DNA from 3 places in the Pseudarthrobacter sp. DSP2-3-2b1 genome. Region 2 is predicted to be linked to each of the others. Evidence: riboswitches for the same ligand, from Rfam matches in the RefSeq annotation. Region 2 holds a riboswitch; each other region holds the start of a gene.

Evidence for each region. A riboswitch is a leader RNA that binds a small molecule or an ion and turns the genes downstream of it on or off. The one in region 2 is predicted to bind thiamine pyrophosphate.
Region 1: it holds a riboswitch for thiamine pyrophosphate, as region 2 does, so the genes downstream of both, thiO (glycine oxidase ThiO) here and ACP7AX_RS16080 (ECF transporter S component) in region 2, are expected to answer to the same signal.
Region 3: it holds a riboswitch for thiamine pyrophosphate, as region 2 does, so the genes downstream of both, ACP7AX_RS08590 (bifunctional hydroxymethylpyrimidine kinase/phosphomethylpyrimidine kinase) here and ACP7AX_RS16080 (ECF transporter S component) in region 2, are expected to answer to the same signal.

What each region holds. Positions count from the first base shown of each region.
Region 1 covers NZ_JAFCTI010000002.1:359,452-368,892, forward strand. The annotation lists gene ACP7AX_RS04190 (glutamyl-tRNA reductase) at 1-406, shown strand, start outside; gene moeB (molybdopterin-synthase adenylyltransferase MoeB) at 441-1,640, opposite strand; gene ACP7AX_RS04200 (TetR family transcriptional regulator) at 1,725-2,387, shown strand; gene ACP7AX_RS04205 (DUF3107 family protein) at 2,439-2,663, shown strand; gene ACP7AX_RS04210 (hypothetical protein) at 2,677-2,979, shown strand; gene ACP7AX_RS04215 (4a-hydroxytetrahydrobiopterin dehydratase) at 3,010-3,681, opposite strand; gene ACP7AX_RS04220 (thiazole synthase) at 3,741-4,562, opposite strand; gene thiS (sulfur carrier protein ThiS) at 4,567-4,803, opposite strand; gene thiO (glycine oxidase ThiO) at 4,800-6,062, opposite strand; TPP riboswitch at 6,057-6,177, opposite strand; gene thiE (thiamine phosphate synthase) at 6,205-6,951, shown strand; gene ACP7AX_RS04240 (RNB domain-containing ribonuclease) at 7,030-8,526, shown strand; gene ACP7AX_RS04245 (DEAD/DEAH box helicase) at 8,818-9,441, shown strand, end outside.
Region 2 covers NZ_JAFCTI010000014.1:56,753-66,193, reverse strand. The annotation lists gene ACP7AX_RS16105 (glutamate--cysteine ligase 2) at 1-1,213, opposite strand, end outside; gene ACP7AX_RS16100 (UDP-N-acetylglucosamine 1-carboxyvinyltransferase) at 1,275-2,798, opposite strand; gene ACP7AX_RS16095 (hypothetical protein) at 3,033-3,896, shown strand; gene ACP7AX_RS16090 (energy-coupling factor transporter transmembrane component T family protein) at 3,925-4,719, opposite strand; gene ACP7AX_RS16085 (ABC transporter ATP-binding protein) at 4,716-6,350, opposite strand; gene ACP7AX_RS16080 (ECF transporter S component) at 6,350-7,003, opposite strand; TPP riboswitch at 7,071-7,212, opposite strand; gene ACP7AX_RS16075 (heme-degrading domain-containing protein) at 7,270-7,812, shown strand; gene ACP7AX_RS16070 (DUF4235 domain-containing protein) at 7,849-8,112, shown strand; gene mnhG (monovalent cation/H(+) antiporter subunit G) at 8,148-8,555, opposite strand; gene ACP7AX_RS16060 (monovalent cation/H+ antiporter complex subunit F) at 8,545-8,823, opposite strand; gene ACP7AX_RS16055 (Na+/H+ antiporter subunit E) at 8,820-9,365, opposite strand; gene ACP7AX_RS16050 (Na+/H+ antiporter subunit D) at 9,362-9,441, opposite strand, start outside.
Region 3 covers NZ_JAFCTI010000005.1:172,465-181,905, forward strand. The annotation lists gene nadD (nicotinate-nucleotide adenylyltransferase) at 1-71, opposite strand, end outside; gene ACP7AX_RS08560 (hypothetical protein) at 112-342, opposite strand; gene ACP7AX_RS08565 (glutamate-5-semialdehyde dehydrogenase) at 418-1,773, opposite strand; gene proB (glutamate 5-kinase) at 1,800-2,951, opposite strand; gene obgE (GTPase ObgE) at 2,941-4,530, opposite strand; gene rpmA (50S ribosomal protein L27) at 4,647-4,910, opposite strand; gene rplU (50S ribosomal protein L21) at 4,971-5,279, opposite strand; gene ACP7AX_RS08590 (bifunctional hydroxymethylpyrimidine kinase/phosphomethylpyrimidine kinase) at 5,552-7,018, opposite strand; TPP riboswitch at 7,129-7,226, opposite strand; gene ACP7AX_RS08595 (Rne/Rng family ribonuclease) at 7,368-9,441, opposite strand, start outside.

The sequences.
Region 1 (9,441 bases), on a different contig from region 2:
GCGTCTGGCGGCACCCCAGGAACAGGCCGAATCGCTGGCCCAGGCCAGCGGCATTGTTTCCGGTGCAGCCCAGGCCTTCGAGCAGGAGCGCGAGGTCCGCTCGGTGGATTCGGCCATCGTGGCTCTCCGCCGGCACACCATGAATGTCCTGGACGCCGAGATGGAGAAGGTCCGTGCGCGCCACGGCTGCACAGCGGCCGCCGAGGAAGTGGAATTCGCCCTCCGCCGGATGGTCAGGCAGCTGCTGCACGTACCCACGGTGCGGGCGCGCGAGCTTGCCGCCAACGGCCAGCAGGACGACTACGTTTCAGCCCTCGAAACCCTCTACGGAATCACCGTGGAGCAGCCGGCTGCCCCCGCCCCGGCGGAATGCCCTGTGGACCACCGGGGCCTCGAAACCGCCTGACCGCCCCGGCAACGCGCGTTCCTGAATTGCGCTGCTAGTAGACGGGCTTTTGCGGCTCAACGTCGCGCACCCAGGCCAGGATGCCGCCGTCGAGATGGCTGACCCGCTGGTAACCGGCCTTCCGTGCCGCCGCCAGCACGGCCGCCGAGCGGGTCCCTGCCTTGCAGTGGAACACAATGTCCTTGTCCTGCGGCAGTTCGGTCCAGGCTTCTCCGGCCAGAATGCGGCCCTGCGGGATCAGCACGGCACCGTCGATGCTGACAATGTCGTGTTCACCCGTTTCGCGGACGTCCACCAGTTCGAAGTCCTTCAGGCCCGCCTTGCGCGATGCCAGCATGGTGGCCAGCTGGGTGGCCGTGACGGTGTGCTCGGTATCGGTGTCAGCGGCCGGTGCGATGCCGCAGAACGCGTCATAGTCCGTCAGTTCGGTGATGGGTTCCGCAGCAGGGTCCTTGGACACACGGATCTCACGCCAGCTGCCGCCGAGGGCGTCGAACAGAGCCACACGTCCCAAAAGGGAACGCCCGACGCCGGTGATCAGCTTGACTGCCTCCGTCACCATGAGGGACCCCACGGCCGCGCAGAGCATGCCGAACACGCCGCCTTCACCGCAGGAGGGCACGGAGCCGGCCGGCGGCGCCTCGGGATACAGGTCGCGGTAGGTGGGCCCGTGCTTTTCCCAGAACACACTGACCTGGCCATCGAAGCGGAAGATGGAACCCCACACGTAGGGTTTGCCCAGGATCGCAGCGGCATCGTTGACCAGGTACCGGGTGGCGAAGTTGTCAGCGCCGTCCAGGATGAGATCATAGTCCGCGAACAGCTCCAGGGCGTTGGTGGCGTCAAGCCTCAGGTCGTGGAGCCGGACCTCCACCAGCGGGTTCAATGCAGCGATGGCCTCCCGGGCTGATTCGACTTTGGGCCGGCCTACATCGGCAACACCGTGGATCACCTGGCGCTGCAGGTTGCTGAGGTCCACGGAATCGTCGTCGACTATTCCCAGCGTCCCTACTCCGGCGGCGGCAAGGTACAGCAGCGCCGGCGAGCCGAGTCCCCCGGCACCGATGACCAGGACCTTGGCGTTCTTCAGCCGCCGCTGCCCCACCGCACCGATTTCGGGAATAATAAGGTGCCGCGAATAGCGTTCCACCTCGGCCGGAGTCAGTTCACCGGCGGGCTCCACCAGCGGTTCGAGAGAAACAGGGGAGACATTTGCGGTCAATGTTGAAGCCATACTTCAATGTATGCCCCGAGATACCGCCCGGTCATATTACCGCACAGTAAAGTGGAGATAACTGCAAGGGAAAGTAGGACAACTGTGGTCCATGAAGCACGGGCTGACCGGGCGTCCGGCGGCGAACCTGCCGTACCTCCGCGAACAGGACAACGATCGGCCCGGCTTCCCCGGGATGAGCGGCGGGCGCAGCTGCTCGCCGCGGCCCAGGAGGTCTTTGTGGCCAATGGCTACCACGGCGCCGCGATGGACGAGATCGCCGAGACCGCCCATGTCAGCAAACCTGTGCTCTACCAGCATTTCCCGTCCAAACGGGAGCTGTACATTGCCCTGCTGGACAGCCATCTCGCTTCCCTGACGGACCTGATGCTTGGCGCCCTGAGCTCCACCGTGGACAATAAAGAGCGCGTCCAGGCTGTGATGCGGGCGTACTACCGTTTTATTGCCAGTGACGACCAGGCGCACCGGCTCGTCTTTGAATCGGACCTCATCAACGATCCCGATGTCAGCTCCAGGCTGGAAACGTTCAATAAGACTTTCGCGGATGCCGTGGCACGAGTGATCGCCGAAGACACCAAGCTGCCGCACCTCGAAGCACAGCTGCTGGGCCGCGGACTGGCAGGAATGGCCCAGGTCAGCGCACGCTACTGGCTGGAAACGGACGGGAATCTGGACCTCGATGTGGCCAGCGACCTCATTTACCGTTTAGCTTGGCGCGGAATCTCGCGCTTTCCCAAAGAGTCCTAGACTACAAATAAGAGACACCTAATAAATTTTGATTGGCTGGGAGGCCCCGCATTGGAAATTAAGATCGGCGTACAGAATATTGGCCGCGAAATCGTCCTGGAATCCAACCAGGACGCCGACGCCGTTGCCAAAGTTGTGGAAGCAGCCATTACCAAGGGCAGCGAGCTTCGCCTGACGGATGAGAAGGGACGGGTCATCATCGTTCCCGGCAATGCCCTGGGCTACGTGGAAATCGGTGCCGAAGAAGCCCGCCGCGTCGGTTTCGGCCAGTTCTAACCGCAGGCATCCATTGCTTTCGCTCACCATTGTTGTCCTCGCGACAGCGGCTGCCGGTTTTATCGTCTGGGCAAATGACAAACGCCATACCCGGTACGGCATGGGGCTGCCCGCAGGGGTTGCCGTTGCCGTGGGCGCGCTCAGCTGGATCATTTTCATGGCAGCAGGCTTGGGCTACAAACCGGGGCTGACCTGGATCCCGTGGGTCCTGCCGATGGTTCTCGGCACGGCGGCGGCCATCGGAACCGTCATCTACCTCGGACGGGCCCGCACCCGGCAGGACACCAAGAGGCTGACACAGGCCCTCAGGCTGTAGCGGGACCTTTCGAGGGACGCCGCGTGCCGTTCAGGACGGGCGCCCGGGCTGGGCGCCTGCCTCGGTGCACACACAGAGCCGGTTTCCCTGCGCATCCGTGACCACCACCCAGTCGGGTGCGTGGTCACGGTTCATTAAGGCCCCGGTGGCAGCCGTCTTCTCCAGCACCGGCCCGGATTCGGCCTGGCTCCAGTGCACATCCAGATGGAACCTGCTGCTGTTGGGGGTCCGGGTTTCCTGGAACCAGATGTTGGGCCCACGGCCATAAGGGTCCACCAGATCCCCGCCCGCGGTCTTCCTATATCCCAACGCGACACGCCACACTTCGGCGATCTCCGCGGGGTCAGCTGTATCGATGCCCACTTCCACCGTCCGGAACAGCCCGGGCTGGGCCTCAGCGCCCACTGCGGCAGCCGCGGCACTGGCTGCCTCGGCAGCAGCTACGTCGCGCTCCGTGACCTCACCTCCGGCGTCGTGGGAGGTATAGCGGATGAACACGCGGTTGTAGCGCCAGTCCAGGTCAGGGTGATGGTTCTGTTCTTCCGCGGAACGTCCGACGGCGGCAATCAGCTCGAGTGCCACGGCCGACGTCGGCGCCTTGTAGACGGTGACCAGGCCACCCAACCGATACCGCCAGTCCGGGAGTGTTGCCAGGGCTGCGTCGATTTGCTCACGGGTGAGTACGTCTTCCTTGCCGGCCACAGCGGTCTCCTTTGCTCACACTCCAGAGCCCGGCCCGGCGGACGGCAGCAGGCACCTGCCTAGAGGAACTCTGCCCGGCCTTCCATGGCCGATGACGCCAGGGCGTGCTCACGGCGCGGTATCCTGCCGGCCGCTTTCGCCAGCCTACCGGCGATAACGGCGTGCTTGAAGGCTTCGCCCATCAGGGCCGGGTTCTGGGCGCGCGTCACTGCCGTGGCCAGCAGAACCGCATCACAGCCCAGTTCCATGGCGAGCGCCGCGTCCGACGCCGTCCCGATACCGGCGTCCAGCACCACCGGCACCGACGCCCGCGACACGATCAGTTCGATGTTGTGCGGGTTCAGGATGCCCAGGCCGGTGCCGATGGGCGCGCCGAGCGGCATCACGGCGGTGGCCCCCAGGTTCTCCAGCCGAAGCGCGAGGACCGGGTCATCGTTGGTGTAGGCGAAAACCTTGAAACCCCGGTTCACCAGCTGTTCCGTAGCGTCCACCAGCTCCACGGCGTCCGGCAACAGGGTCTGTTCGTCGGCGATGACTTCCAGCTTGATCCAGTCGGTCTCAAGCGCTTCGCGGGCCAGTTCAGCCGTCATGACCGCATCGCGCGCAGTGAAACAGCCTGCCGTGTTGGGCAGGACCCGGATCCCATGGTCCACCAGGAGCTGGAACAGGGATCCCGATTCGGATGGCGAGTAGCGCCGCATGGCCACCGTGGTCAGTTCGGTACCGGACGCGAGCAGGGCCGCGCCCAGACCGTCCAGGCTGGGGGCGCCGCCGGTGCCCATGATCAGGCGGGAACCGAGCCCCACCCCGTCGATGATCAGGGGGTCGTTGGACACTGGGTGGTCTTTTCCGCTTGTCGGGATGATGCCGGTTTCTGTCATGGTGTCAGCCTCCCTGGACTGCCGTGACGAGTTCGACGTCGTCACCCTCGGCGAGCGCTGTCACGAACCACTGGCTGCGGGGCACAACTTCGGCATTACGGGCCACTGCCACGCCGAGTTTCCCGCCGTCGGCCGCCTGGCCGCTGGCTGCGAGGGTACGGCCGGTGACCTGGCTGACCAGGGCAGTAATGGAAGCGTCGCTGGCCACGGTATGGCGCAAGCCGTTGAGGATGATGTTCATACTGATTCCTTTTGCGGGTGGGTGCGGGAAAATCTTGTGGGGTTCATGGCTTCCCAACGCCGGTCCTCCTGGCCATCCATCAGGTCCGCGCAAATTGCTGCGGCCGCCGGTGCCAGGAGCACACCGTGGCGGAAGAACCCGGTGGCGATGATCAGCCCGTGGATGCCGGGGACCCTGCCAAGGAGCGGTGCGTTGTCCGGGGTGGCGGGGCGCGCCCTTGCGGTACTTTCGAGGAGTTCCAGCTCCGAGACTGCGGGCACCAGGACCTGGGCGTCCCGCAGCAGTTGGTAGACGCCGCCGGCGGAGACTGCCGCATGGCTTTTGGCACCAGCTCCGGCAGCGCCCTCCCCCGCTGACAGCCCGTCCTCACGCTGGGTGGCGCCGATCACCACCGTGCCGTCCTGCCGCGGAACCAGATAAACGGGCACACCGTGGACCAGCCCACGGACAGTGGATGTGACCAGCGGGCGGAGGTGCCGGGGCACGGCCAGGCGCAGGATGTCCCCGTAGACAGGCCGGAGGGGAAGGTGCAGTCCTTCCGGCAGGCCCTCAAGGGAGGCTGCGTGCAACCCGTTGGCCACGATGGTCTCCCGGGCAAGGATGGTCCCACCGCGTGCCAGTTTCACGCCGGCGACGTGCCCGTCCGCCCAGAGAAGCGAAGCTGCCCGGTCCTCCACGGCGAATCCGCCGGTGGCCCCGTCAACCATGGATCCCGCACCGGGTTCGTGGGCAGACAAGAGCTCCCGCAAGGACGCCACCAGTTTCCGCGGATCAACCTGATGGTCCGCAGCAATCTCCAGGGCGCAGGAGATGGCCGGACTGAGAAGGCTTTCCCTGGCCCTGGCCTCGCGGACGGTGAGCGGTTCCACCTGGAGGCCATTGGCCTGCTGGACCGAACGCAGGTCCATCAGCGCCCGGCGGTCCCCAGCATCCGCGCCGACGGCGAGGGTCGGCGTCGTCAGGTAGCCGGGATCCGGGGCTCCCGCCCGGGCAAGGTCCGCAGCAAAAGCAGGCCACCGGCCGGAGGCCTCGAGCATCAGCTCCAGGAGGTCCTCTTCCTGGTAATGGAGTTCGCTGACCGGTGCGAGCATCCCGGCAGCCGCCCAGCTGGCGCCCTGGCCGGGGGCGTCGTCGATCAGGGCCACAGAACGGCCCGAACGCCTCGCTTCCCAGGCGATGCAATGGCCCACCACTCCGCCGCCGATCACCGCCACATCCGCGTGGATGTCCGCATGGATTGTCTGCTCAGCGTGAAGCATCAAGGGGTTCCTTCCCTACGCCGGTACTAGCCGGATCAGGTCAAGCGGTCGGCTCTGATGCCCTCTCAGCCCGGCAGCTTTATGACGGCTGCTACGGGCTCCCGCAGTACCCGCCCAGTTTAGGGGAATTAGGCTGGCTTCCATGAACGTGACTTCCGCACCCTCTTCCAGCACATCCGCCACCGGCTCCGCACCGGATCCCGCCAGCGGACTCCCCGTCAGTGCCAGGCTCTACCTCTGCACCGATTCGCGCCGGGACCGCGGGGACTTTGGCGAGTTCGTGGAGGCGGCGTTTGCCGGCGGTGTAGACATCATTCAGCTCCGCGACAAGACGATCGAGGCGGCCGAGGAACTGGAGCTGCTGGCGGTACTCCGGGCCGCCGCCGAGCGCCACGGGCGGCTGTGGGCAGTCAATGACCGAGCGGACATTGCCCTGCTGTCCGGCGCGCCGGTCTTCCATATCGGGCAGCAGGATCTCCCGGTGGCATCCGCCCGCTCGCTGCTTGGCACAAACGCCCTGATCGGGCTTTCCACGCACACCACGGAACAGGTGGAGGGCGCCCTGCGGCTCTCGTCCGCCCTGTCCACGCCCGACGGCGGACTGGACTACTTCTGTGTCGGTCCGGTGTGGGCCACACCCACCAAGCCCGGGCGTGCAGCCGTTGGCCTAGACCTGGTGCAGTACGCCGCGCAGGCTGTCCGCGATGCCGGCGCTACGCAGGCCACCGTCCCCTGGTTCGCGATCGGTGGAATCGACCTGGACAACGTCGAACAGGTGGTGGCCGCCGGGGCACGCAGGATTGTGGTGGTGCGTGCCATCACTGAGGCCTCCGATCCTGCGGCCGCGGCCGCAGCGCTCCTGGCCGCCCTTGACGCGGGGGCCGCCTGATACCGAGCCGCGTGAAAACCAGCCACGCGGCGGGCCCAGGCGTGCACGATCAGCGGAAATCGGGCTAGTCTGACTTTTGTGCCACATCATCGTTTAGCTCCCTACGTCCGCGAACACACCAACGCCCTGGAAGCGGCGCTGAGTGCACTCCGGACTGAGCTGGAGCTGCCCGGGCCCTACCCGGAAGAGGCGGTCCGCGACGCCGAGGCCGCCGTCGCCTCGCACGAACTGCCCGAAGCGGACCTGACGCACGTGGAGTTCCTGACCGTGGATCCGGCGTCGTCCACTGACCTTGACCAGGCCCTGTTCATTGAGCGCGGCGGCGCCGGGTACCGCGTCCTTTATGCAATCGCCGACGTCCCCTCGTTCGTCCGCCCCGGCGGCGGGCTGGACGCCGAGACCCGCCGGCGGGGCCAGACGTTCTACGCGCCCGACGGCCGCATCCCGCTGCACCCGGAGGTCATCAGCGAAGGGGCGGGAAGCCTCCTGGCCGGCCAGCTCTGCTCCGCGTTCGTCTGGGAGTTTGACCTGGACGATGCCGCCCAGGTCTCTTCCGTGGCGGTCCGCCGGGCCAGGATGTCCAGCCGGGCCAAGCTGTCCTATAAGGGTGTCCAGGCCGAACTGGACGCCGGGTCAGAGAACCCGGTGCTGCAGCTCCTGAAGGAAGTGGGGCTCAAGCGCGTCGAGCTGGAGCGCCAGCGCGGCGGGGCGAGCCTGAACATGCCGGAACAGGAAATCGTCCAGCTGCCCGACGGCGGCTACCGGATTGCCGCGGCGCCCCAACTGCCGGTGGAGGACTGGAATGCGCAGATTTCCCTGATGACCGGGATGGCGGCCGCCAAGCTGATGCTTGACGGGAAGGTGGGCATCCTGCGCACCATGCCGGCCCCGGACGAGAGGTCGCTGCGCCATTTCCGGATCCAGACCGAAGCCCTGGGCAAGCCCTGGGACGGAAAAATCAGCTACGGCGAATACCTCCGCAGCCTCAATCCGACCGACCCCCGGCAGCTGGCCATCCTGCACTCCGCCGGAATGCTGTTCCGTGGCGCCAGCTACACCGCCTTTGACGGGACTGTCCCCGACGACGCAATCCAGTCCGCCATCGGCGCCGCCTATGCCCACACCACGGCACCGCTGCGCAGGCTGATCGACCGCTTTGTCCTCGTGATCTGCGAGGCCCTGAGCAACGGCCGGCCAGTACCGGACTGGGCGCGGGAGGCACTTCCGTCCCTGCCGGAAATCATGGCAGGGTCCGATCAACTGGCGGCCCGGATGGAACGGATGGCGCTGGACACCGTGGAGGCCGCGCTGCTGGTCAACCACATCGGCCAGGATTTCGATGCGATTGTGATTTCAGGTTCCAAACCGCAGAAGGACAACGGCAACGGCAAAAACGGGAATGGCAAAAACGGCAACGGAAAGAACGGGAACGGCCCGTCAGGAGTCATCCAGATCGCCGAACCCGCCGTCACGGCCCGGTGTGCGGGCGATCTGGAGTCCGGCACCAAGGTCAGGGTCCGCCTGATCTCTTCGGACATCGCCACCCGTGAGGTCCATTTCGAACTGCTGCCCTAGCCCTTTACACCCGGTTTGACGTGGCCAAAGCCGGTAATTGGGGTCCTTGCGGCTAGACTGAAGAAGTAGATATGGATGCCCGGTCGTTGATTTCCTTGATTTTGAATTCAACAAGCCCGCCCCTACGCGATCTTGAGATGTACCCGTTGGTCACCAGTGCCAGCATTTAGATAGCCCGCGATCGGCTTCCACTGGATTTGCTTGCGCGCTTCGAGCGTGCTCCGGAACGGCCTCCCGGCCGGCCCGTTGAGCAGGCAGCGCCAATGCCCAAATGAATAAGGAAACTCCCCTGTGAGTGAATTGCATACCCACCAACTGCTGACTGACGACGCCGGCATCGAGACGATCGAACCCGAAGAGACCATCATCTCGGACGAGAAGCCGCACGAGATCGAGGAGAAATCCTTCGCGGACTACAACGTCCGCGCCGATATTGTGGAGTCCCTGGCTGACGCCGGAATCACGCACCCCTTCCCCATCCAGGCCATGACCCTGCCGGTGGCGCTCTCGGGCCATGACATCATCGGCCAGGCCAAGACCGGCACCGGCAAGACCCTCGGCTTCGGCATCCCCGCCCTGCAGCGCGTGGTGGGACCGGACGACGCCGGCTTCGACAAGCTCGCCGTCCCTGGCGCGCCCCAGGCCCTGATCATCGTCCCCACCCGCGAGCTGGCAGTCCAGGTAGCCAACGATCTCCAGACTGCCTCCCGCAAGCGCAACGCGCGCATCACCACCATCTACGGCGGCCGCGCGTACGAGCCGCAGGTGGAAGCCCTGCAGCAGGGCGTCGAGATCGTCGTGGGCACCCCCGGCCGCCTCATCGACCTCTATAAGCAAAAGCACCTCGTGCTGAAGAACGTCAAGATGGTCATCCTGGACGAAGCCGACGAAATGCTGGACCTTGGCTTCCTGCCC
Region 2 (9,441 bases):
TGAGCAGTTCCGGGGCGTCGTCCACCTCAGGCAGGCCGGAGGTGCCGCGCATCGTGACGCCGACGGCGTGCGCCACGACGGCGCCCATCCCGCCGTCGTCGGGGTCTGAGTTTTCCCGGGCGGAGTCCCGCACCCGGCGCTGTTCAGACGAGCCGGTGCCGCGGGCAATAATGTCCTCGACGCCCTGCCGGGCCAGGGCAAGCTCACCCTGTTCCTCGAGCACGGGCGCCAGATAGTCCACCAGCGAGCGCACCACCTCCACGGCGGGCGCGGGCCGGAAGGTGCCGAAGTCCAGCAGTTCGCCACTCAGCCCGCTGCTGCTCGCCTGCCAGGCCGCCATCCGCAGCAGCACTGTGGGCACCGGCGCGGGATCAACGCCCTCGCGCCAGTCCCGGCTGGCGGATTCCACCAGGGCCCGCACCAGAACCGCAATCAGGGCGGCGTCCTCCGCACGGAGGCAGACATCAGCCACCCGGACCTCCACGGTGGGGTGGTTCCGGGACAGGCGGGCATCGAAGTAGAGCATGCCTTCATCCAGCATCACCCCGCTGTCCAGCAGGCGCGTCACCACGCGCCGGTAGGCGGAATAGGTGCCGTAAATGGTGGCGGGCCCGGAGGTGGGCCACCGGTTCCAGGCCTGGGTGCGGTAGCTTTCGAACCCTGTTGGCACCCCGTTCCAGAACGGCGAGTTGGCACTCAGGGCGGTGAGGACCGCCAGCTTGTCCCGTATCCGGTCCAGGACGGCCACGCCCTCCTCAGGTGACTCGATGAAGGTGTGCACGTGGAAGCCGCAGGTCAGCTGCTCCTGCGCCGTCAGGCCAAAACGCTCCAGCATGCGGGCGTACCGGGCGTCCGGGGTGGTGTGGCTGGTGGACGCCAGCGGGGACGTGGCCAGCGCAGCCACCCGCGCGCCATGTTTCCGCGCGGCCTCGTCCGCCAGGAGCCGGCCGGCCCGGATCTGCGGCAACAGCTCGGCGTACTCCAGGCACGGACGGGTCTGGGTCTCGATCTGCTCAAGCTTCAGCTCGGCACTCAAGCCCATTTCGTCGTCGTCGTAAGCGGTTTTGTCCTTCGTCCCCAGGACGCGCGGATCCTCCGGAGCATCATCAGCGGCAAGCCGGCGGCCCGAAAGCAGGGCATCCGCTAGGGCAAGCGGCTCCCCCGTCTCCGGATCAACGATCAGGAGTTCTTCCTCGACGCCGAATGTTCGCATGCTTATATTGTGCTTCAACCGCCGCCCGGTTCGCCGAGTTACGGCCCATCATGACGCACCGCTAATCCTGGAAGTACTCCACCTTGGCGCCGATGGCGTTGAGCCGCTCGGCCAGATCCTCGTAGCCGCGCTCGATCACATAGATGTTGCGCAGCTCGGACACGCCGCGGGCGGCAAGCATGGCCAGCAGCAGGCAGGCGGCCGGGCGGAGGGCCGGCGGGCAGCCCACCTCGGCGGCACGCCACTTTGTGGGGCCGTTGACGTAGATCCGGTGCGGGTCCAGCAGCTGCACCTGGGCGCCCAGCTTGTTCAGTTCCGTCAGGTAGATGGCGCGGTTCTCATAGACCCAGTCGTGGATCATGGTCTGGCCATGCGCGTTCGCAGCAATGACAGCAAAGAACGGAAGGTTGTCGATGTTCAGGCCAGGGAACGGCATGGGGTGGATCTTGTCTTCGGGTGCGCGCAGCTCGGAGGGCTTCGTGGTCACATCCACCAGCCTGGTACGGCCGTTCCGCGCCATGTACTCCCCGGAAACCTCCAGCTGCTGGCCCATCTGCTCCAGGGTGGCCAGCTCGATCTCCATGAACTCTATGGGAACCCGCCGGATGGTCACCTCGGAGTTAGTGACGATGCCGGCGGTGATGAGGCTCATGGCCTCAATGGGGTCCTCGGACGGGAAATACTCGATGTCGACGTCGATGAACGGCTTCCCGGTGATCTTCAGGGTGGTGGTGCCCACGCCGTCGATTTTCACACCCAGCATCTCGAGGTAGAAGCAAAGGTCCTGGACCATGTAGTTGGGGCTGGCGTTGCGGATGACCGTGGTGCCCGCACGGTGCGCTGCTGCCATGATGGCGTTCTCCGTGACGGTATCGCCCCGTTCGGAGAGGACAAAAGAGCGGTCCTGCGTGTCCGGTTTTGGAGCCTGCACGCTGTAGAAGCCGGCAGTGGCCTCAACCGACAACCCGAACTGGCGCAGCGCCTGCATGTGCGGTTCCACCGAGCGGGTGCCGAGGTCACAGCCGCCGGCATACGGCAGGCGGTATTCAACGGACTCATCCAGCAGCGGACCGAGGAGCATCAGCACACTGCGGGTGCGGCGCGCAGCGTCCACATCCATGCCATCCAGGTTGAGTTCCGCCGGCCGGCGCAGCTGGAGATCGGTGTCATTGAGCCACGTGCACTCGACGCCGATGCTGGTCAGCACTTCGACGATCCGGTTAACCTCTTCGATCCGGGCGAGGCGGCGCAGCACGGTGGTGCCGCGGTTGATCAGGCTGGCGCACAGGAGCGCCACCCCGGCGTTCTTGCTGCTGTTGACGTCCACGGCTCCGGACAGCGTCCGTCCGCCCTCGATCCGCAGGTGCGTCATCTGGGGCCTGCCCACGTTGACCAGGCTGCGCCCAAAAATGGTTTCCAGCCGCTGGATCATCTTGAGGCTGAGATTTTGCTTGCCCTGCTCCATCCGCGCAACGGCGCTTTGGCTGGTCCCCATGGCGGCTGCGAGCTGCCCCTGGGTCCAGCCCTTCTCTGTGCGGGCGTCCCGGAGGGTGGCGGCAATGTGTTCGGCAGCTTCCTGAGTCATGGCTCGAAAATATCACGGATGAGTTATTCAGGACGCTGAAAGCCCATTTTTGGCGAGAATCATCACATAATATCCGTCTCATGCGATATCAGTGCGCTTACCTCTGGCTCCTTGACCCGGCTTGACGGGCGGGGGAGACTGAAAACACCGGCTTCGCAGTCACCGTGTTTCGGGGCGCAGTCAGCCCCACCATCCGGACAGACTTTCTGCCGCCGGCAACAGTGGAGGTCAGCGATGCACGAAAACCCGAGGCACGGGTACTCGCTGCGGGGACACATTGCCGTTGGCTTCCGCCTCGCTTTGCTCGCCACTTTCTGCCTGCTGATGACTGCTCTGGGCCTGGCGATGGCTCCGGCGGCAAGCGCCGCCCCGTCCCCCGGCGACGGCGCCGAGCAGGCTCTGGGCAACGACATCTCCTGGCCCCAATGCGGCGAAGACTTCCCGGATGCTCCGGCCTTCGGCATCGTGGGCGTGAACAACGGCCTCGCGAACACCACCAATCCCTGCCTCGCCGAACAGCTCCGCTGGGCCGAGGCAATCAGCGTGAATCCGACCAGCCAGCCATCGGTTGCCCTCTACGTCAACACCGCCAACCCGGGCCTCGCAGGTTCCTGGTGGCCCACCAGCAACGAATACCCGGCCGGCCAGGCTGTCGCCAACCCCTACGGAACATGCAAAACGAAGGATGTTGGTGCAGCCTGCGCGTACATGTACGGCTACGCCAAGGCCTACGACAACGCCCACACCCGTGGCATCGAGAGTCCGGAGGAGTACCTCTGGTGGCTTGATGTGGAAACGGACAACAGCTGGTCTACAGACCGGAACGCCAACCGGGCAGTCCTCGAAGGCATGACAGCGTTCTACCAAGGCATCGGGGCCGGCGTCGGAATCTACTCCTCCAGTTACCAGTGGAGGCTGATCGTGGGGATCGTCGAGGAGTCCAGCAACCTCTACGGCCTGCCCAGCTGGCTGGCAGGCGCCCGCACTGCATCAGGGGCGGAAGCCAAGTGCTCGGATGCCCCTTTGACGGCCGGCGGTGACGTAGCGCTGACCCAGTTCGTGTCACACGGCTTCGATTACGACTACTCGTGCGATTAGCTGCTGGTGCAGTCAGCTACCCGCGCGGTCAGCGCCAGACGAAGTTCCAGGTCCCCGCGCTGACGGCTGAGACTACGGCGGCAGCCGCGATCAGCACCCCGCCCAGCACAACCCAGACGTCCATGACCGAGTAGGTGGATTCACGGGCCCAGGTCCTTTGCGCGCTCCCAAAACCGCGGGCTTCCATGGTGACGGCCAGCCGGGAAGCCCGGCGGATGGCCTGCACCAGCAGCCCGAAACTCTGGCCCAGCGTTGCCCGCATCCGCTGGAGGGGACTGCCGTGCGAGCCCACGCCCCGGGCCCGCCGCGCCATCCCGATGGTCTGCCATTCTTCAGCCATGAGCCCCACCAGCCGCATGGCCGCCAGGGTGCCGAGCACAAAGCGGTGCGGCAGTTTTGCCTTCTGGGCAAGCGCGTCGGCGAGGTCGGTCGGGTCAGTGCAGCTCATCAGCAGGATGGCCGGCAACGCGATCGCCAGCCCGCGGAGCATAAAGCCAACCCCCAGCTGCAGCGAACCTTCGCTGATGGACCAGATGCCGACGTCGAGCAGTACAGCGCCGCTGTCCGCCGCCACAATCGCGGTGCTCCAGCCGCCCAGGGCTGCCGCGAGGATGAGCGGCCAGCCCCGCTGCCACAACAGGCGGAGAGTCAGCCCTGCAAGGGGAAAAAGCGCCAACTCGGCCACCAGCGCCGTTGTAGCCGAGACCCAGTCGATGGAAAGGGCCAGCACCAGGGTGATCAGGAAGACTGCCGCGAACTTCACCAGCGGGTTGGCCCGGGTGAGGACGGCATGGTTGCCGCGCAGGTTCAGTTCTGCCCTCATGAGGCACCGGCGTTTAGGCGCGCCCCGCCGAGGGAGGCCGGGCCAAGGTGCAGTTCCGTGCCGCCCAGGACAGCGCTGAACTCCTGATCGTGCGTCACCGAGACCACCGCGGTTCCGGCATCGAGCAGTTCAGAGAGGAAAGACGCAAGTTCCGCCCAGGTGTTGGCATCCTGGCCGAAGGTCGGCTCGTCAAGGACCAGCACCTTGGGGTGGGCTGCCAGGACCGTAGCCACAGAAAGCCGCCGCTTTTCGCCGCCGGAGAGCGTATACGGGTTGGCTTCCACCAGATGCGTCAGGCGAAGCCTTTCCAGCAGGTCATCCACCCGTTCCTCCCCGTGACCCAGATGCCGCGGGCCGAACATCAGCTCATCCAGCACATTGCCGGTGACGAACTGGTGTTCGGGCTCCTGGAAGACCGTTCCGATGCGGGAAATCAGTTGGTTTGCCTTCCACTTGAAGGGGTCGATCCCGGCTCCCTGGCTGAGATCGACGGCGGCGGAAACCTTGCCGCGGACCGGTGCGAGCAGGCCGGCGAGGGTCAGGGCGAAAGTGGATTTTCCGGCGCCGTTGGGCCCCGTCACCGTCAGTGCTTGGCCTGCCCGTACCTGTGCGGTCACGCCCTCCTGTACCGGCACCGGCGGGATGGTCCTGAAGCCCCGGCGGCGCGGACGCTCGCGTGAGACTGCCAGGTTTTCGGCGGCGAGCAGCAGGTTCCCGGAGCCGGCGGAGGTGCGGGTCCGGGTGGGCGGGAGGTATCCCGGCACCCAGACACCGGCCCCGATCAGCATCTCCCGCGCCTCGGCGAGCACCTGGTCCGGCGGGCCGTCCAGCAGGACCGCCGAACCGTTGGCCGAGCCGGGCTGCAGCACCACAATCCGGTCCACCAGGTCCTTCCACACGGACACCCGGTGTTCCACCACCACCAGCGTTGCGCCGGTCTTGTCCAGGCAGCGGCCCACCGCGTCACGGACTTCGAGCACCCCTGCGGGATCAAGGTTGGCCGTCGGTTCGTCGAGCAGGATCAGCCCGGGCCGCATCGCCAAAATGCCCGCGAGCGCCAGGCGCTGCTTCTGCCCGCCGGACAGGGCCGACGTCGGGTGGTCCAGCGGGAGCCCCGCGGCACCCTGCCGTGCGGTTCCAAGCGCCGCGGCGCCATGCTGTGCGGCACCCTGCCGTGCGGCACCAACACCGCCGGCGGCACTCCGGAGCCCGACGTCGTCGAGCGCTTCCTGCACGCGCCGCCAGATCTCGTCCCGGGGAACCGCCAGGTTTTCGGCGCCGAAAGCGACGTCGTCACCGACTCGAGAGAGAACCACTTGGGTTTCCGGGTCCTGCTGCATCAGCCCGGAGCGGCCGCGCTGCCCGCGGGGAACTCCGCCGTCGATCAGCAGCGAACCGGTCTCGTCGGCGTCGTCCCCTTCATCCCCCAGCACCCCGGCGAGGGCGTGCAGCAGAGTGGATTTGCCTGCGCCGGAAGGGCCCAGCAGGAGCACCCGATCGCCCGGAGCAATATCGAGATCGAGCCCCTGGACGGCGGGGGCTGACCGGCCGGAGTGGCGCCAGCCCCAGCCGCGCGCGGTCACCGCGGCGGGGCGCACCAGTGCCGCGGTGCCGGCGTCGGAAGCGGCCATCAGCTGAAGACAGGCTCCGAAGCTGCCTTTCGTGACGCAAAGGAGCTAAGCACGCCGGTCCGGGCCAGGCCACGGGTGGCGATCCAGGACAGCGCACCGGCAATCACAGCGCCGGAGATGGTGCAGAACACGATGTAGGCCAGCTTGTCACCGGGTTCATAGGCGATGTTCCAGCCCCACGGGAGGAAGGAGTCGTTCAGGCCGCAGAACAGTCCGGCCCCGGCGCCGGCCAGCAGCGCGACGATCAGGTTGTACTTCTGGTGCAGGAACGGCGCGAACCTGAACCTGCCGTACACCAGCAGGAAGAACACCAGCTCGGCGCCCAGGCCCTGGAGGACTCCGGAGATCAGCACCGTGGCGCCGTACTGGGAGCCCATGATGAGCTCGCCGGTGGCCGCTACGGTTTCGCAGAAAAGTGCTGCGCCCGGCTTGCGGATGATGAGCATGCCCAGCACCGCGGGGATCATCCAGCCGCCGGCCAGCAGGCCGGTGAGCGGGGGGTAAACGGCGTTCATCGGCGCGGAAACGATGCCCGCGCCCTGCGACCATGCCCAGAAAATGACGCCGCCGGCGATCGCGATAAGCGCGGCCACCACAATGTCTACGACGCGCCAGGTATTGCTGGTCTTTTTGTTCAATGCTGCAGTGCTCATGTTGGTCCTCCTGAGGAACAGGAGGGGAAAGTGCATCCCGGCACGCGGCGTTGCCGCCGTCGCCGGACACTTCGAGAACTCGACTCCCTTGCGCCGGTACTAACCGGATCAGGTTCGAGGGTCTGCGGCTGTCCGCACTCTCAGCGCCCACCTACGGTTCCCTGGCTATGCCAGTGATGTCCGACGGCGGCGCTCCCCTGTCGTAAATAAATCTGCCCTGTTGGGCGTGGTCCAGTTTACACCGCCGGAGGGGTAGATTGTGGGCCATGACCTCCGACCCGTCCTCCGTTACAGCATTCGATCCCGACTCCGGCGAAGACCAGCCCCGCGCCGCCCTGGAAGCACTGATAGCGCGGATCGAAGGCGAGATAGCCGAGCTTCAGTTCCCCCGCTTCACCAAGGATGACTCCCTGAACCTGGGTCTCCTGCTGGTGGAGCTGGGCAAGGGCCGGAACATGCCCATCGCGATCGATATCACCAAGGCAGACCAGGTCCTGTTCCATGTGGTGCTGGACGGCGCCACGCCGGACAACGAGCACTGGGTGCGGGCCAAACAGCGCACGGCGGCGCGCTATGAAGTTCCCTCACTGCTGGTGGGCCTGCGGGGCCGCCTGGATGGTGGCCGGATCGAGGACCAGGGCTGGTACGACGAATCGGTTTATGCGGCTCACGGCGGTTCGTTCCCTATTTACGTCGCCGGCGTGGGGGCCGTGGCCACGGTGACGGTTTCGGGCCTGCCGCAGCAGGCGGACCACGACCTTGTGGTGGAAGCTCTGCGGGAGATCCTGGCGTCGATGCGGTTAGGCTAAGGTCAGTCCCTTTTCCGCCCGCTAGGAGTCACAAGAATGAACCTTTTCATCAAGCTGCTTGGCACCGGTGTCAGCCTCGGCGCCGGATTCCTCGGCACCAAGGTAGTCAACGCCGTGTGGGAGAAGTCCACGGGCCGTAAGCCGCCCACAGGTAAGCACGAGGACACCCCCACCACCCTGCGGTCCGCCCTGACCTTCGCGCTCATCTCGGCCTCGGTCAGCACCATCATCCAGGTGCTTGCCAACCGTGGCACCCAGCGCGCCATCACCCGCTTCGCCAAGTCCCAGGACATCGTCTAGCAAATAACACCGACGGCAATCCGGCCGTCCGGCAATCAGTCCGGACGGCTGGCGTCGGACGCTTCGTCCCGGGCCGACTTCGCTGCCTTCTGAACCACGGCTTCCAGCTCATCGGAGCTGAGCAGCTCACGGTGGAGGTGCTTGGTGCGGTAGCCGGCGCGGCCCACCATGTGCGCGGAGACCGGTACCGTGAGCAGCTGGAAGATCCACGCCACCAGGAGCACCGGCCACACCCACACGGTGCGCATCTGCAGGCCGATGGCCGCCAGCAGCAGGAACAGGCCCAGTACCTGCGGTTTGGTGGCTGCGTGCATGCGGCTCAGCAGATCCGGAAAGCGGAGCAGGCCCACGGCTGCGGCCAGCGACATCAGTGCACCCACCACCATGAACACGGCGGAGACGGTGTCGATGATGTTGTCCATCAGGCTGGCGTCAGGATTCATTGGGCTGCTCCTGCCGGCCGGCCACGAAGCGCGCCACAGTAACCGAGCCGATGAAGCCGACGATTGAAAGCGCCACCAGCAGCATCAGGTTGTTCAGGTGCCGGTTGACGGCCATGTCGATGCACAGGGCGGCACCCAGGATGGCGAGCAGGACGTCCGAGGCCAGCACACGGTCCAGCAGCGAGGGTCCGCGGGCAATCCTGAGAATGGCGCCCACTGCTGCCAGGGAGAGAATGACTGCGGTGACAGTCAGGACGGTCTGCATCATGCTGCGGCCTCCTGCCGGACGGTTTCGAGTTCTTCCGCGGTGCCCATGATCCGGATCAGGCCTGCCTCGATGGCGCGGACTTGCTGGCGCAGTTTCTCCACGCCTTCAGGAGTGCTGATGTTCAGCGCGTGGAGGTACAGGGTGGAGGTGGAACGGTCCACTTCCACCACCAGGGAACCGGGGATCAGCGAAATCACGTGCCCTGTGGCGGTGACCACGAGGTCCTGGTGGCTGCGTAGCTGGACGGCCACGACCGCGCTGATCACCTGCGGTCCGCGTACAGCGGCCAGGTACATCACTTCGAGGCTCGCAGCCACCACTTTGCCCAGGAACTGCAACGCGAACGGCACGGCGTGGAGGATATTGAAGCGGCCGCTCAGTTCCACGGGAGGCAGGTAGAACATCCGCGCCACCAGCACTGCCAGCAGCGCACCGAAGAGCAGGTTTCCCGGGCTGAAGTCCTGCCACAGCGCGCCCCAGACAAGGACCAACCATACGAGCAGGGGAAGCTCCTGCCGCAGGGAAATCCGGCGTCGGCTCATTTTCCGCCTCCGGCCTTCAGCGCCAGGTCCGGAACGGGCGCGTCCTCGCCCAGCACCGCCTGGATGTAGGAGGTCC
Region 3 (9,441 bases), on a different contig from region 2:
ACTTCACTGGCGGCGACGAGGTGGCCGTGGTGGATGGGATCAAACGTCCCGCCCATCACGCCCAGCCGCAGCCTGCCTTCAGCACCTTCACGGTGCAGAACAGTGGAAATGTCAGTGGCCTTGGCCGTGGTCGTGCTTGTTGGGGTGCTGGCGGTGCGGATCGGCGTGCTCTTCCGTTGCGGTGTGCCGGTTGCCCAGGTTGGAGTAGGACAGCGTGATGAACATCAGCACCAGCAGGATGGCGAACATGACCGCGCCGAAGACATACGGGTCAGCCCACAGCGGGGCGAGTTCGTGTTCTTCGCCTTCGGCAACGGTCATGGCAATCTGCTGGAGCAGCATTTTCTCCCCTAGGGTTCAAGGATGTAGCAGCGGATTCTCCGCTGTTGTAGGACTTTTGTCTATGTTACCGCGTTGTCAGCCGCGGACCTGGCCCTCGCCCTGCACGATCCATTTGGTGGTGGTGAGCTCAGTCAGCCCCATCGGTCCGCGTGCGTGCAGCTTCTGGGTGGAAATGCCCACTTCGGCGCCCAGCCCCAGCTCGCCGCCGTCGGTAAACCGCGTGGAAGCGTTGACGATGACCGCAGCCGAATCGATCTCGGCGATGAACCGCTCCGCATTGGCAAGGTTGTTGGTCAGGATGGCTTCGGTGTGGCCGGTGGACCACGTGCGGATGTGCTTGACGGCGTCGTCGAGGCTGTCCACCATGGCCACGGCGAGGTCAAGGTCCATGTATTCAGTCCCCCAGTCAACGTCCGACGCCGGCTCGGACTCTACGGAGGAGGGCAGGGCCGCGCGGACCCGCTCATCAACGTGCAGCCTCACCCCTGCGGCGCTCAGGGCGGCAGCCACGGCAGGGAGCACGGTGGAGCGTGAATGGACCAGCAGGGTCTCCACGGTGTTGCACACGCTGGGCCGCTGTGTCTTGGCGTTCAGCAGGATGTCAACGGCCATCTCTTCACCGGCGGATTCGTCGATGAAGATGTGGACGTTGCCCTCGCCGGTTTCGATGACGGGCACGGCGGCGTTGGTGACGACGGACTGGATCAGTTCCCGCCCGCCCCGCGGGATCAGGACATCAACCCGGCCGCGGGCGCGCATCAGCGCATTCGCACCTTCGCGGCCGTACTGGTCCACGGTCTGCACGGCGTCGGACGGCAGACCCACGCTGTCAAGGGCTTCGCGGAGTACGTGGACAAGGGCCTCATTGGTGGCGGCAGCGGCTGTGCCGCCCCGGAGGATGACTGCGTTGCCGCTCTTCAGGGCGAGTCCGGCGATGTCCACGGTGACGTTGGGACGGGCCTCGTAAATGGCGGCCACCACACCCATGGGCACATTGACCTGGCGCAGGCGCAGGCCATTGGGCAGGGTCTGGCCGCGGACCACATTTCCCACCGGGTCCGGCAGGTTGGCGAGATTATCCAGCGCGTCCACGAGTCCGGTGATGCGGGCTTCAGTCAACGTCAGGCGGTCCAGCATGGCCGCGGACGTACCGTTAGCCTTGCCGGCAGCCACGTCCTTGGCATTGGCGGCGAGGATAAGGCCATTGCGCTCCTGGAGGGCAGCTGCAATGGCGCGCAGGCCGCGGTCCTTCCACGCCCGGTTGGCCCTTGCCATCCGCCGGGCCGCATGCCGTGAACGGTCGGCGATCGCGTGCACTGCGGCCTCAACGTCAGCGGCGGAGGCCGGAACGGCAGGTGCATCCGGTGAAGCAGGAACGGCAGTGTTCTCCCCGGAAGTCGCAGCAGTGGTATGGGTCAGCGCCTCAGTCATGGTTCAAGTTTAGGCGAGCCGGACGCTCAGACCAGCACCAGGTCATCAACGTGAACAACTTCACGGTCATACCGGCGCCCCAGCGACTTGCCAAGTTCCTTGGTGGACCGGCCCAGCATCTGCGGCAGTTCCGCGGCGGAGTAGTTGACCAGCCCGCGGGCAATGACGGTGCCGTCGGCACTGGCCATCTCGACGGCGTCGCCCGCTTCAAAATCCCCGTTAACGGCGGAAATGCCGGCCGGCAGCAGCGAGGTGTGGCGGTCCCGGACTGCCTTGACAGCGCCGTCGTCGAGAATAAGCCGGCCATGGACGGACGCAAGGTGTTCCAACCACAGCATGCGGACCGGTTTGCGGGCACCGTTGACGGTGAACCAGGTGCCCACGTCTTCCCCCGCCAGTGCGGCGGCTGCGTTGCCCGTGGATGTGACCAGGGCGTGGATGCCGGAGCCGGCCGCAATGGTTGCCGCCTCGACTTTGGTCATCATTCCGCCGGTCCCCACACCGGCCTTGCCGGCCTTGCCGATTGACACACCGTCGAGATCGTGCGGGCCTTCAACGAGCGGGATCCGCTTGGCACCGTGCGACGGCGGGCCGTCGTACAGGGAGTCGACGTCGGAGAGCAGCACCAGCGCGTCGGCGCGGACCAGGTGGGCCACCAGGGCGGCGAGGCGGTCGTTATCCCCGAAGCGGATCTCGTGGGTTGCCACGGTGTCGTTTTCGTTGACCACCGGCACCACTCCAAGGTTCAGGAGACGGTCCAGGGCGCGGAAGGCGTTGGTGTGCTGGCTGCGGCGCATCAGGTCATCTGCGGTGAGCAGCACCTGGCTGACGGTCACGCCGTGGGCGCCGAAAGCCTGGGTGTAGCGGGCCATCAGCAGGCCCTGGCCCACACTGGCGGCGGCCTGCTGGGTGGCAAGGTCACGCGGCCGTTTGGCCAGGCCAAGGGGCGCGAGGCCAGCCGCAATGGCGCCGGAGGAAACCAGGATGATCTCCGTGCCGGAATTCCGCTTGGCTGCCAGCGCATCCGCCAATGCGGTCAGGGACTCCTCGGAGATGCCCCCCTTGATGCTGGTAAGCGACGACGAACCCACCTTGACCACAATCCTGCGGGCGCCGGAGAGCACACCCCGGTCCGCGGTCCGCTGGTGCGGCACCGCGGCAGTGGTGCTACTGGTCATCGTCTGCGCCCAGTCCACTCTCCTTGAGCGGCTTGGCGATGCGGCGGCTGCTGACTGACTCGGTCCAGATCCCGGCTTTCCGTTCGGACTCGAGCTCGGCGCGGGCGGCTGCCTTGGCATCCTTGCGCTCCTGCTGCTCGTCCCGCTTCTGGCCACGGGTGGGGCGGTCGCCGATGTCCGCAAAACGGACGTCGGTGCCACGCGGGGCGGCGAGCAGCTCGGCACCGGCCATCATGGTGGGCTCCCAGTCGAACACCACGCCGTCATCCTCGCCGATCACCACGGTGTCACCGGGCTTGGCACCCTGCTTGAACAGTTCGTTTTCCACGCCGAGCTTGGCCAGGCGGTCTGCGAGGTAGCCGATGGCTTCCTCGTTGGTGAAGTCCGTCTGCTTGACCCAGCGCACAGGCTTGTCACCGAGGACGCGGAACAGCGGCTCAAGGTTCTTTTCCTCGCGGCGGATCTTGAAGCCGGCCTCGTTCACGGCGCGCGGACGCAGCACGGGCGGCTGGACCTTCGGCGGTGCCGCGGCAAGGGTGTCACGGGCAGACTGGACGATTTCCGCCATGGCAAAGCCGAGCTGGCGCAGGCCCTCGTGGCTGGTGGCTGAGATTTCGAAGACCCGGTAGCCGCGGGATTCCAGTTCCGGGCGGACGAACTCGGCCATGTCCTTGCCGTCCGGGAGGTCCACCTTGTTCAGGGCTACCAGGCGCGGGCGGTGGTTCAGCGGGACAACTTCGCCGTCAGTGCCGGCGTAGCTCATGTCCACGGCGTACTTTTCCAGTTCGGCCTCGATGATGGCCAGATCGGAGAGCGGATCGCGGTCCGCTTCGAGCGTGCCGCAGTCCAGAACGTGCACCAGTGCGGCGCAGCGCTCCACGTGGCGCAGGAAGTGGTGGCCCAGGCCCTTGCCTTCGCTGGCGCCCTCGATCAGGCCCGGGACGTCAGCGATGGTGAAGCGGACATCGCCGGCCTGGACAACGCCAAGGTTGGGAATAAGCGTGGTGAAAGGGTAATCGGCGATCTTGGGCCGCGCGGCGGACATGGCCGCGATCAGGCTGGACTTGCCGGCAGACGGGAAGCCCACCAGGGCGATGTCCGCAATGGACTTCAGTTCCAGCACAACATCGCTGGACTCGCCCTCGATGCCGAGGAGCGCGAAGCCCGGGGCCCGGCGCTTCTGGGAGGACAGTGATGCGTTGCCCAGGCCGCCCTGGCCGCCGGCCGCCGCAACGTACTCGGCGCCTTCGCCCACGAGGTCAGCGAGGACGGTGCCGTCCTTGGATTTGACTACGGTGCCGTCCGGGACCGGGAGGATGAGGGTCTCGCCGCTCTTGCCGCCGCGCCAGTCACCCATGCCGGGGCCGCCGTTGGTGGCGTGGCGGTGCGGGGCGTGGTGGTAATCCAACAGGGTGGTGGTCTGGTGATCCACACGCAGGATGACGTCGCCGCCGTCGCCGCCGTTTCCGCCGTCGGGCCCGCCGAGAGGCTTGAACTTCTCGCGGTGGACGGAGACACAGCCGTGGCCGCCGGTACCGCCGGATACGTGCAGTACTACCCGGTCTACAAAGCTCGCCACGTGGATCTCCTCAGTGCTGTTTCCTGGACGCCCGAAGGCACCAAAACGATTGTAATGCGGTTAAAAGAACAGTGGAGCGGACCAACAGGTCCGCCCCACCACTTCAGAACTATTTGTTACTCTGCAGCTGCAGCAGCAACGATGTTGACTACGCGGCGACCACGGCGCGTGCCGAATTCGACAGCTCCCGGGGTCAGTGCGAACAGGGTGTCGTCGCCGCCACGGCCTACGCCTGCACCCGGGTGGAAGTGGGTGCCGCGCTGGCGGACGATGATCTCGCCTGCGGAAACTACCTGGCCGCCGAAGCGCTTGACGCCGAGGTACTGGGCGTTGGAGTCACGACCGTTGCGAGTGGAGCTCGCGCCTTTTTTATGTGCCATTTGAAATGCCTGCCTCTAAATTCTGGGGAATCTGCTGAAAACTTGAACAGTAACGAAAGGTTACTTGATACCAGTGATCTTGACCTTGGTCAGTTCCTGACGGTGACCCTGGCGCTTCTTGTAACCGGTCTTGTTCTTGAACTTCTGGATGACGATCTTCGGACCGCGAAGGTCATTGAGGATCTCAGCCGTGACAGTTACCTTGGCCAGGTCCGCAGCTGCGGCAGTGACCTTCTCACCGTCAACCAGGAGCAGGACGGGCAGCTCAATGGTGCTGCCAGCTCCACCGGCGACGCGGTTGAGGGTAACGAAGTCTCCAACGGAGACCTTCTCTTGCCGGCCGCCTGCGCGGACAATCGCGTACACCACTTGGGAACTCACTTCTCTCGACGTTTATTACTAGATTTGCGTGCGGAACCTGGGTCCATGTTTGGCTGGGCTCTCGCTGTGCCTCAACGCCGTGGGGTCGTAACCCAAGTGTTGGCGTAAGCACCGAAGATCTAGAATACGCTAATTTTGCCTTCGGCCGCAAATGAGGCTGGTTACGGCAGGTTGACTGTGATAGGACCCACAAGCAGGTACAGCACTGACAACCAGGAACCGTGCCCGACTATCCTACCGGCTGAAAGCGCCGCAGGCGTTCAGGCGTGCAGGCGCGGCGCGTCGAAGAACTCCACTTCGAAACGGCATGACTGGCCGAAGGCCGCCAACATGGCCACCCTCTCGTCCTCGGAGCCCCTGCGTCCGGCGTCGTCAGCCAGGGCAATGGCTTCCCGGGTGGCCTGAGCGAAGTCCTCGTCCGCGTAGGTCCGCAGCCATTCGGCATAAGGGTGCGAATCCGGGGAGCCTGCATCGACGAACTCCCGGTGCAGCGTCTGCCCCACTTCGGCGTACAGCCAGAAGCACGGGAGGACAGCAGCCACCAGTACGGCGTAGCTGCCGGAGGCCGAGGCCGCCAGCAAGTGGTCCACATACGCTTTCGTGACCGGCCCGAGGCCCGGCTCCACCGTGCGGGAACTGAGCCAGCTCCGGTGCAGCTCTGACTCGACCTCCAGGCACTGCTGCGCGGAGCGGGCCCAGAACAGTTGACCAGCCTCAGTGGGCGCCAGCGCGCTGGCGCGGGCCAGCACCCGCGAGTAGCCGTTGAGGTAGATGGCGTCCTGAGCGAGGTAGTAGCTGAACTGCGCCTCGCTCAGGGAGCCGGCCGTGAGGTCCCGGATAACCTCCAGCCCGTAGATCGCTTCCAGTTCCGGAGCCGCCTCCAGCCGCAGCAGTTCAGCGAATTCGCCCTCCGCCAAGCCATGCTTCGCGTGGTGGAAGTGGTGGATCGGGCCGTTTCCCTCCCCCACCTCCAGCTGGCCGGAGGCCTGGAGCGCGCCGGCCAGCCAGGGCTTCACCTGCCGCAGCGAGGCTTCCCAGTCGCCCAGCCGGGCCTGCACGGCAGCCATCGCCGATGACAGCGAGCATCCGGTCCCGTGGCTGTTCGGCGTGACAACGCGCTCCCCCGCACACTCCACCACCTCCTGCGAAAGCAGTCCCCCGGCGTTGACCAGGGCATCAGGGCAGGTATCGCCGTCGAGGTGGCCTCCCTTCACAAGGATGGTGGCCCCGGTGGCGGCAGAAAGCCGGCGTCCTTGCTGCAGTGCCTCTTCCCAGTTTTGCGCCTGCGGCTCGCCGAGCAGGAGTGCAAGTTCCACCAGGTTTGGCGTGATCAGGTCAGCGAGCCTGAGCAGGTCCCTGAGGGCACCCTCGGCGGCTTCCTTCAGGAGCCTGTCCCCGCTTGTGGCCACCATCACCGGGTCCAGGACGACGACGGCGGGGCGGACTTTTTCCAGCCACCCGCGGACCACGGCTATCACCTCAGCGTCACCCAGCATGCCGATTTTGACGGCGTCGATGGTGATGTCGTCGCTGATGGCCTCGAGCTGCTGGGCCAGGAAGGATGCTGGGGGGACGTGGACGGCCCGGACGCCCAGGGTGTTCTGGGCGGTCAGGGCGGTGATGGCGGCCATCCCGTAGCCACCGAAGGCCGCGATGCTTTTCAGGTCGGCCTGGATGCCGGCGCCGCCTGAGGGATCAGAGCCCGCGATGGACAGAACGCGGGGTATTTCGCACCGCACGTGGCCGTCAGTGGAGCGGCTTTGTAAGGTCTGGCCCGGGGTAGTTTCGGAAGAAGGAGCTGCAGTGGAGGTACTGGCAGCCGGGGGCAGGATAAGAGTAGAAGCCAAGGAGACATCCCTTCGCCGGTGCTAACCGGACAGGTTCAACGGGTCTGGATCTCAGCCGGCACTCTGCGCGGCACCCCGTGTCAGTGGTTCAGCCTAGCCTCTTGTGCGGGTTCCGGCCTTCCGTGACGTTTTGGGGCCAGCGTCCACACCCTGAAGGCGGGTGGTTAAAGCGCAATGCCCGTCCGCGCCTGTCTAGAACAGGCGCGGCCGGGCATCGCGGCTTGGTTGGTCAGAGCTCTGAAGCCGGAACCCCTACACCGAGGATGATGGGGGCCTCCGCAGCCGGTTTGTCAGCGGCAGGAACCTTGGCGGGTTCCGGTGCCTTGGCGGCGTGGGAGTGCCCGGCGGAAGCCGCAGGCGCGGCCTCGTGATGCTCCACTGACGTGGCATTGGCTGCGCCCTGGGCACGGCTGGCACTTCGGTTACGCCGCGGCCGGCGGGTACGTGTCTGGTCCGCGGTGTGATCCGAGTAGTCCTTCTCCTCCGCGGCTGGCTGCTGGCGGGCCGGCTGGACTGCAGCCTGGGCCTTTTCGGCCGGTACGGCCGTCCCGGCAGCCGGAGCTTCAGCTGCCTGGGCTTCAGGCCCGGCAACCGGTGCACCCAGATGCGCGAAGGCCTCGGCAAGCCGGTCCAGGGTCAGGGCAGGCGACTGCGGGTGATCCGCGTGGTGCTCCACGAACGGCAGCACAACCTGCTCTCCACCGAACGTCAGCACTGCACCGGGACGGCTGCTGGGGTCGGTTCCGGTGCGTTCCGCAGGTGCTGCGGCTGACGCTTGGGAAGGTGCCGGCGTTGGTGCTTTCGCCGGTGCCGCCGCAGCAGCCTGGCCAGCAGCGCCAAGTGCCTGCGCCACCTCCTCTTCATGCACGTGTGCAGCGTGTGCAGCAGCGGCAATGTTTGCCAGTGCAGCCCTGGTGGCCTCAGCCTTGGCGTGGCGCTCGGCGTCACTGGGGTCAGGGTGGACCGTGTGGATCTGCACCGGGGCTGCCGGCGCGACTTCGAGGGGCTGGCCCCCGCGGCCACGGCGGCGCTTGCGGTCCGTGCGGCCACCGGGCTGGTTGTCTCCGCGCGCCGGATCCATGCGCTGGTCAGGGCGCTGATCGGTGCGCGGCGCTTCGGTCCGGTGGCTGTCGGCACGCTGCACGTGGTGCTCAGCGGCAACAGTATTTGCCCGGCGGTGTTCCACGGGGTCGTCATGGGTGACGATTCCGCGGCCGGCGCAGGTTTCGCACTGTTCCCCGAAGACCTCAAGGAGCCCGGTGCCCATCCGCTTGCGCGTCATCTGGACCAGGCCCAGTGATGTCACTTCGGCGACCTGGTGCTTGGTGCGGTCGCGGCCCAGGCACTCCACCATGCGGCGCAGGACGAGGTCGCGGTTGGACTCGAGCACCATGTCGATGAAGTCGATGACAATGATGCCGCCGATATCGCGGAGCCGGAGCTGCCGGACCACTTCTTCGGCTGCTTCGAGGTTGTTCTTGGTGACGGTTTCCTCGAGGTTGCCGCCACTGCCGGTGAACTTACCGGTGTTGACGTCCACCACGGTCATGGCTTCGGTACGGTCGATCACCAGGGAGCCCCCGGACGGCAGGAAGACCTTGCGTTCGAGCGCCTTGTGTATCTGCTCGTCGATCCGCCAGGCAGCGAAGATGTCCTGGTCCTTGGTCCACTTTTCCAGCCGGCCCACCAGGTCCGGGGCAACGTAAGTGACGTAGGCCTCGATGGTGTCCCAGGCTTCTTCACCGGAGACGATCAGCTTGGAGAAGTCCTCGTTGAAGACGTCTCGGACCACCTTGATGGTGAGGTCCGGTTCGCCGTAGAGGAGTTCGGGGGCAAGGATCTTCGTTGAGGTGGACTGGCTTTCGATGCCCTCCCACTGGGCGCGCAGCCGGTTGATGTCATGCGTGAGCTCCTCTTCCGAGGCGCCTTCGGCAGCGGTGCGGACAATCACGCCGGCATGCTCCGGGAGGCGGTCCTTGAGGATGCGCTTGAGGCGGTTGCGTTCGACGTCGGGGAGCTTGCGTGATATGCCGGTCATGGAGCCGCCGGGAACGTACACGAGGTAGCGGCCGGGCAGGGAGATCTGGCTGGTCAGGCGGGCGCCCTTGTGGCCTACGGGGTCCTTGGTGACCTGAACCAGGACCGTATCGCCTGACTTGAGCGCGTTTTCGATCCGGCGCTGCTTGCCTTCGAGGTTGACTGCTTCCCAGTTCACTTCGCCGGCGTAGAGGACGGCGTTGCGGCCGCGTCCGATGTCAACGAACGCGGCTTCCATGGAAGGCAGCACGTTCTGCACCTTGCCG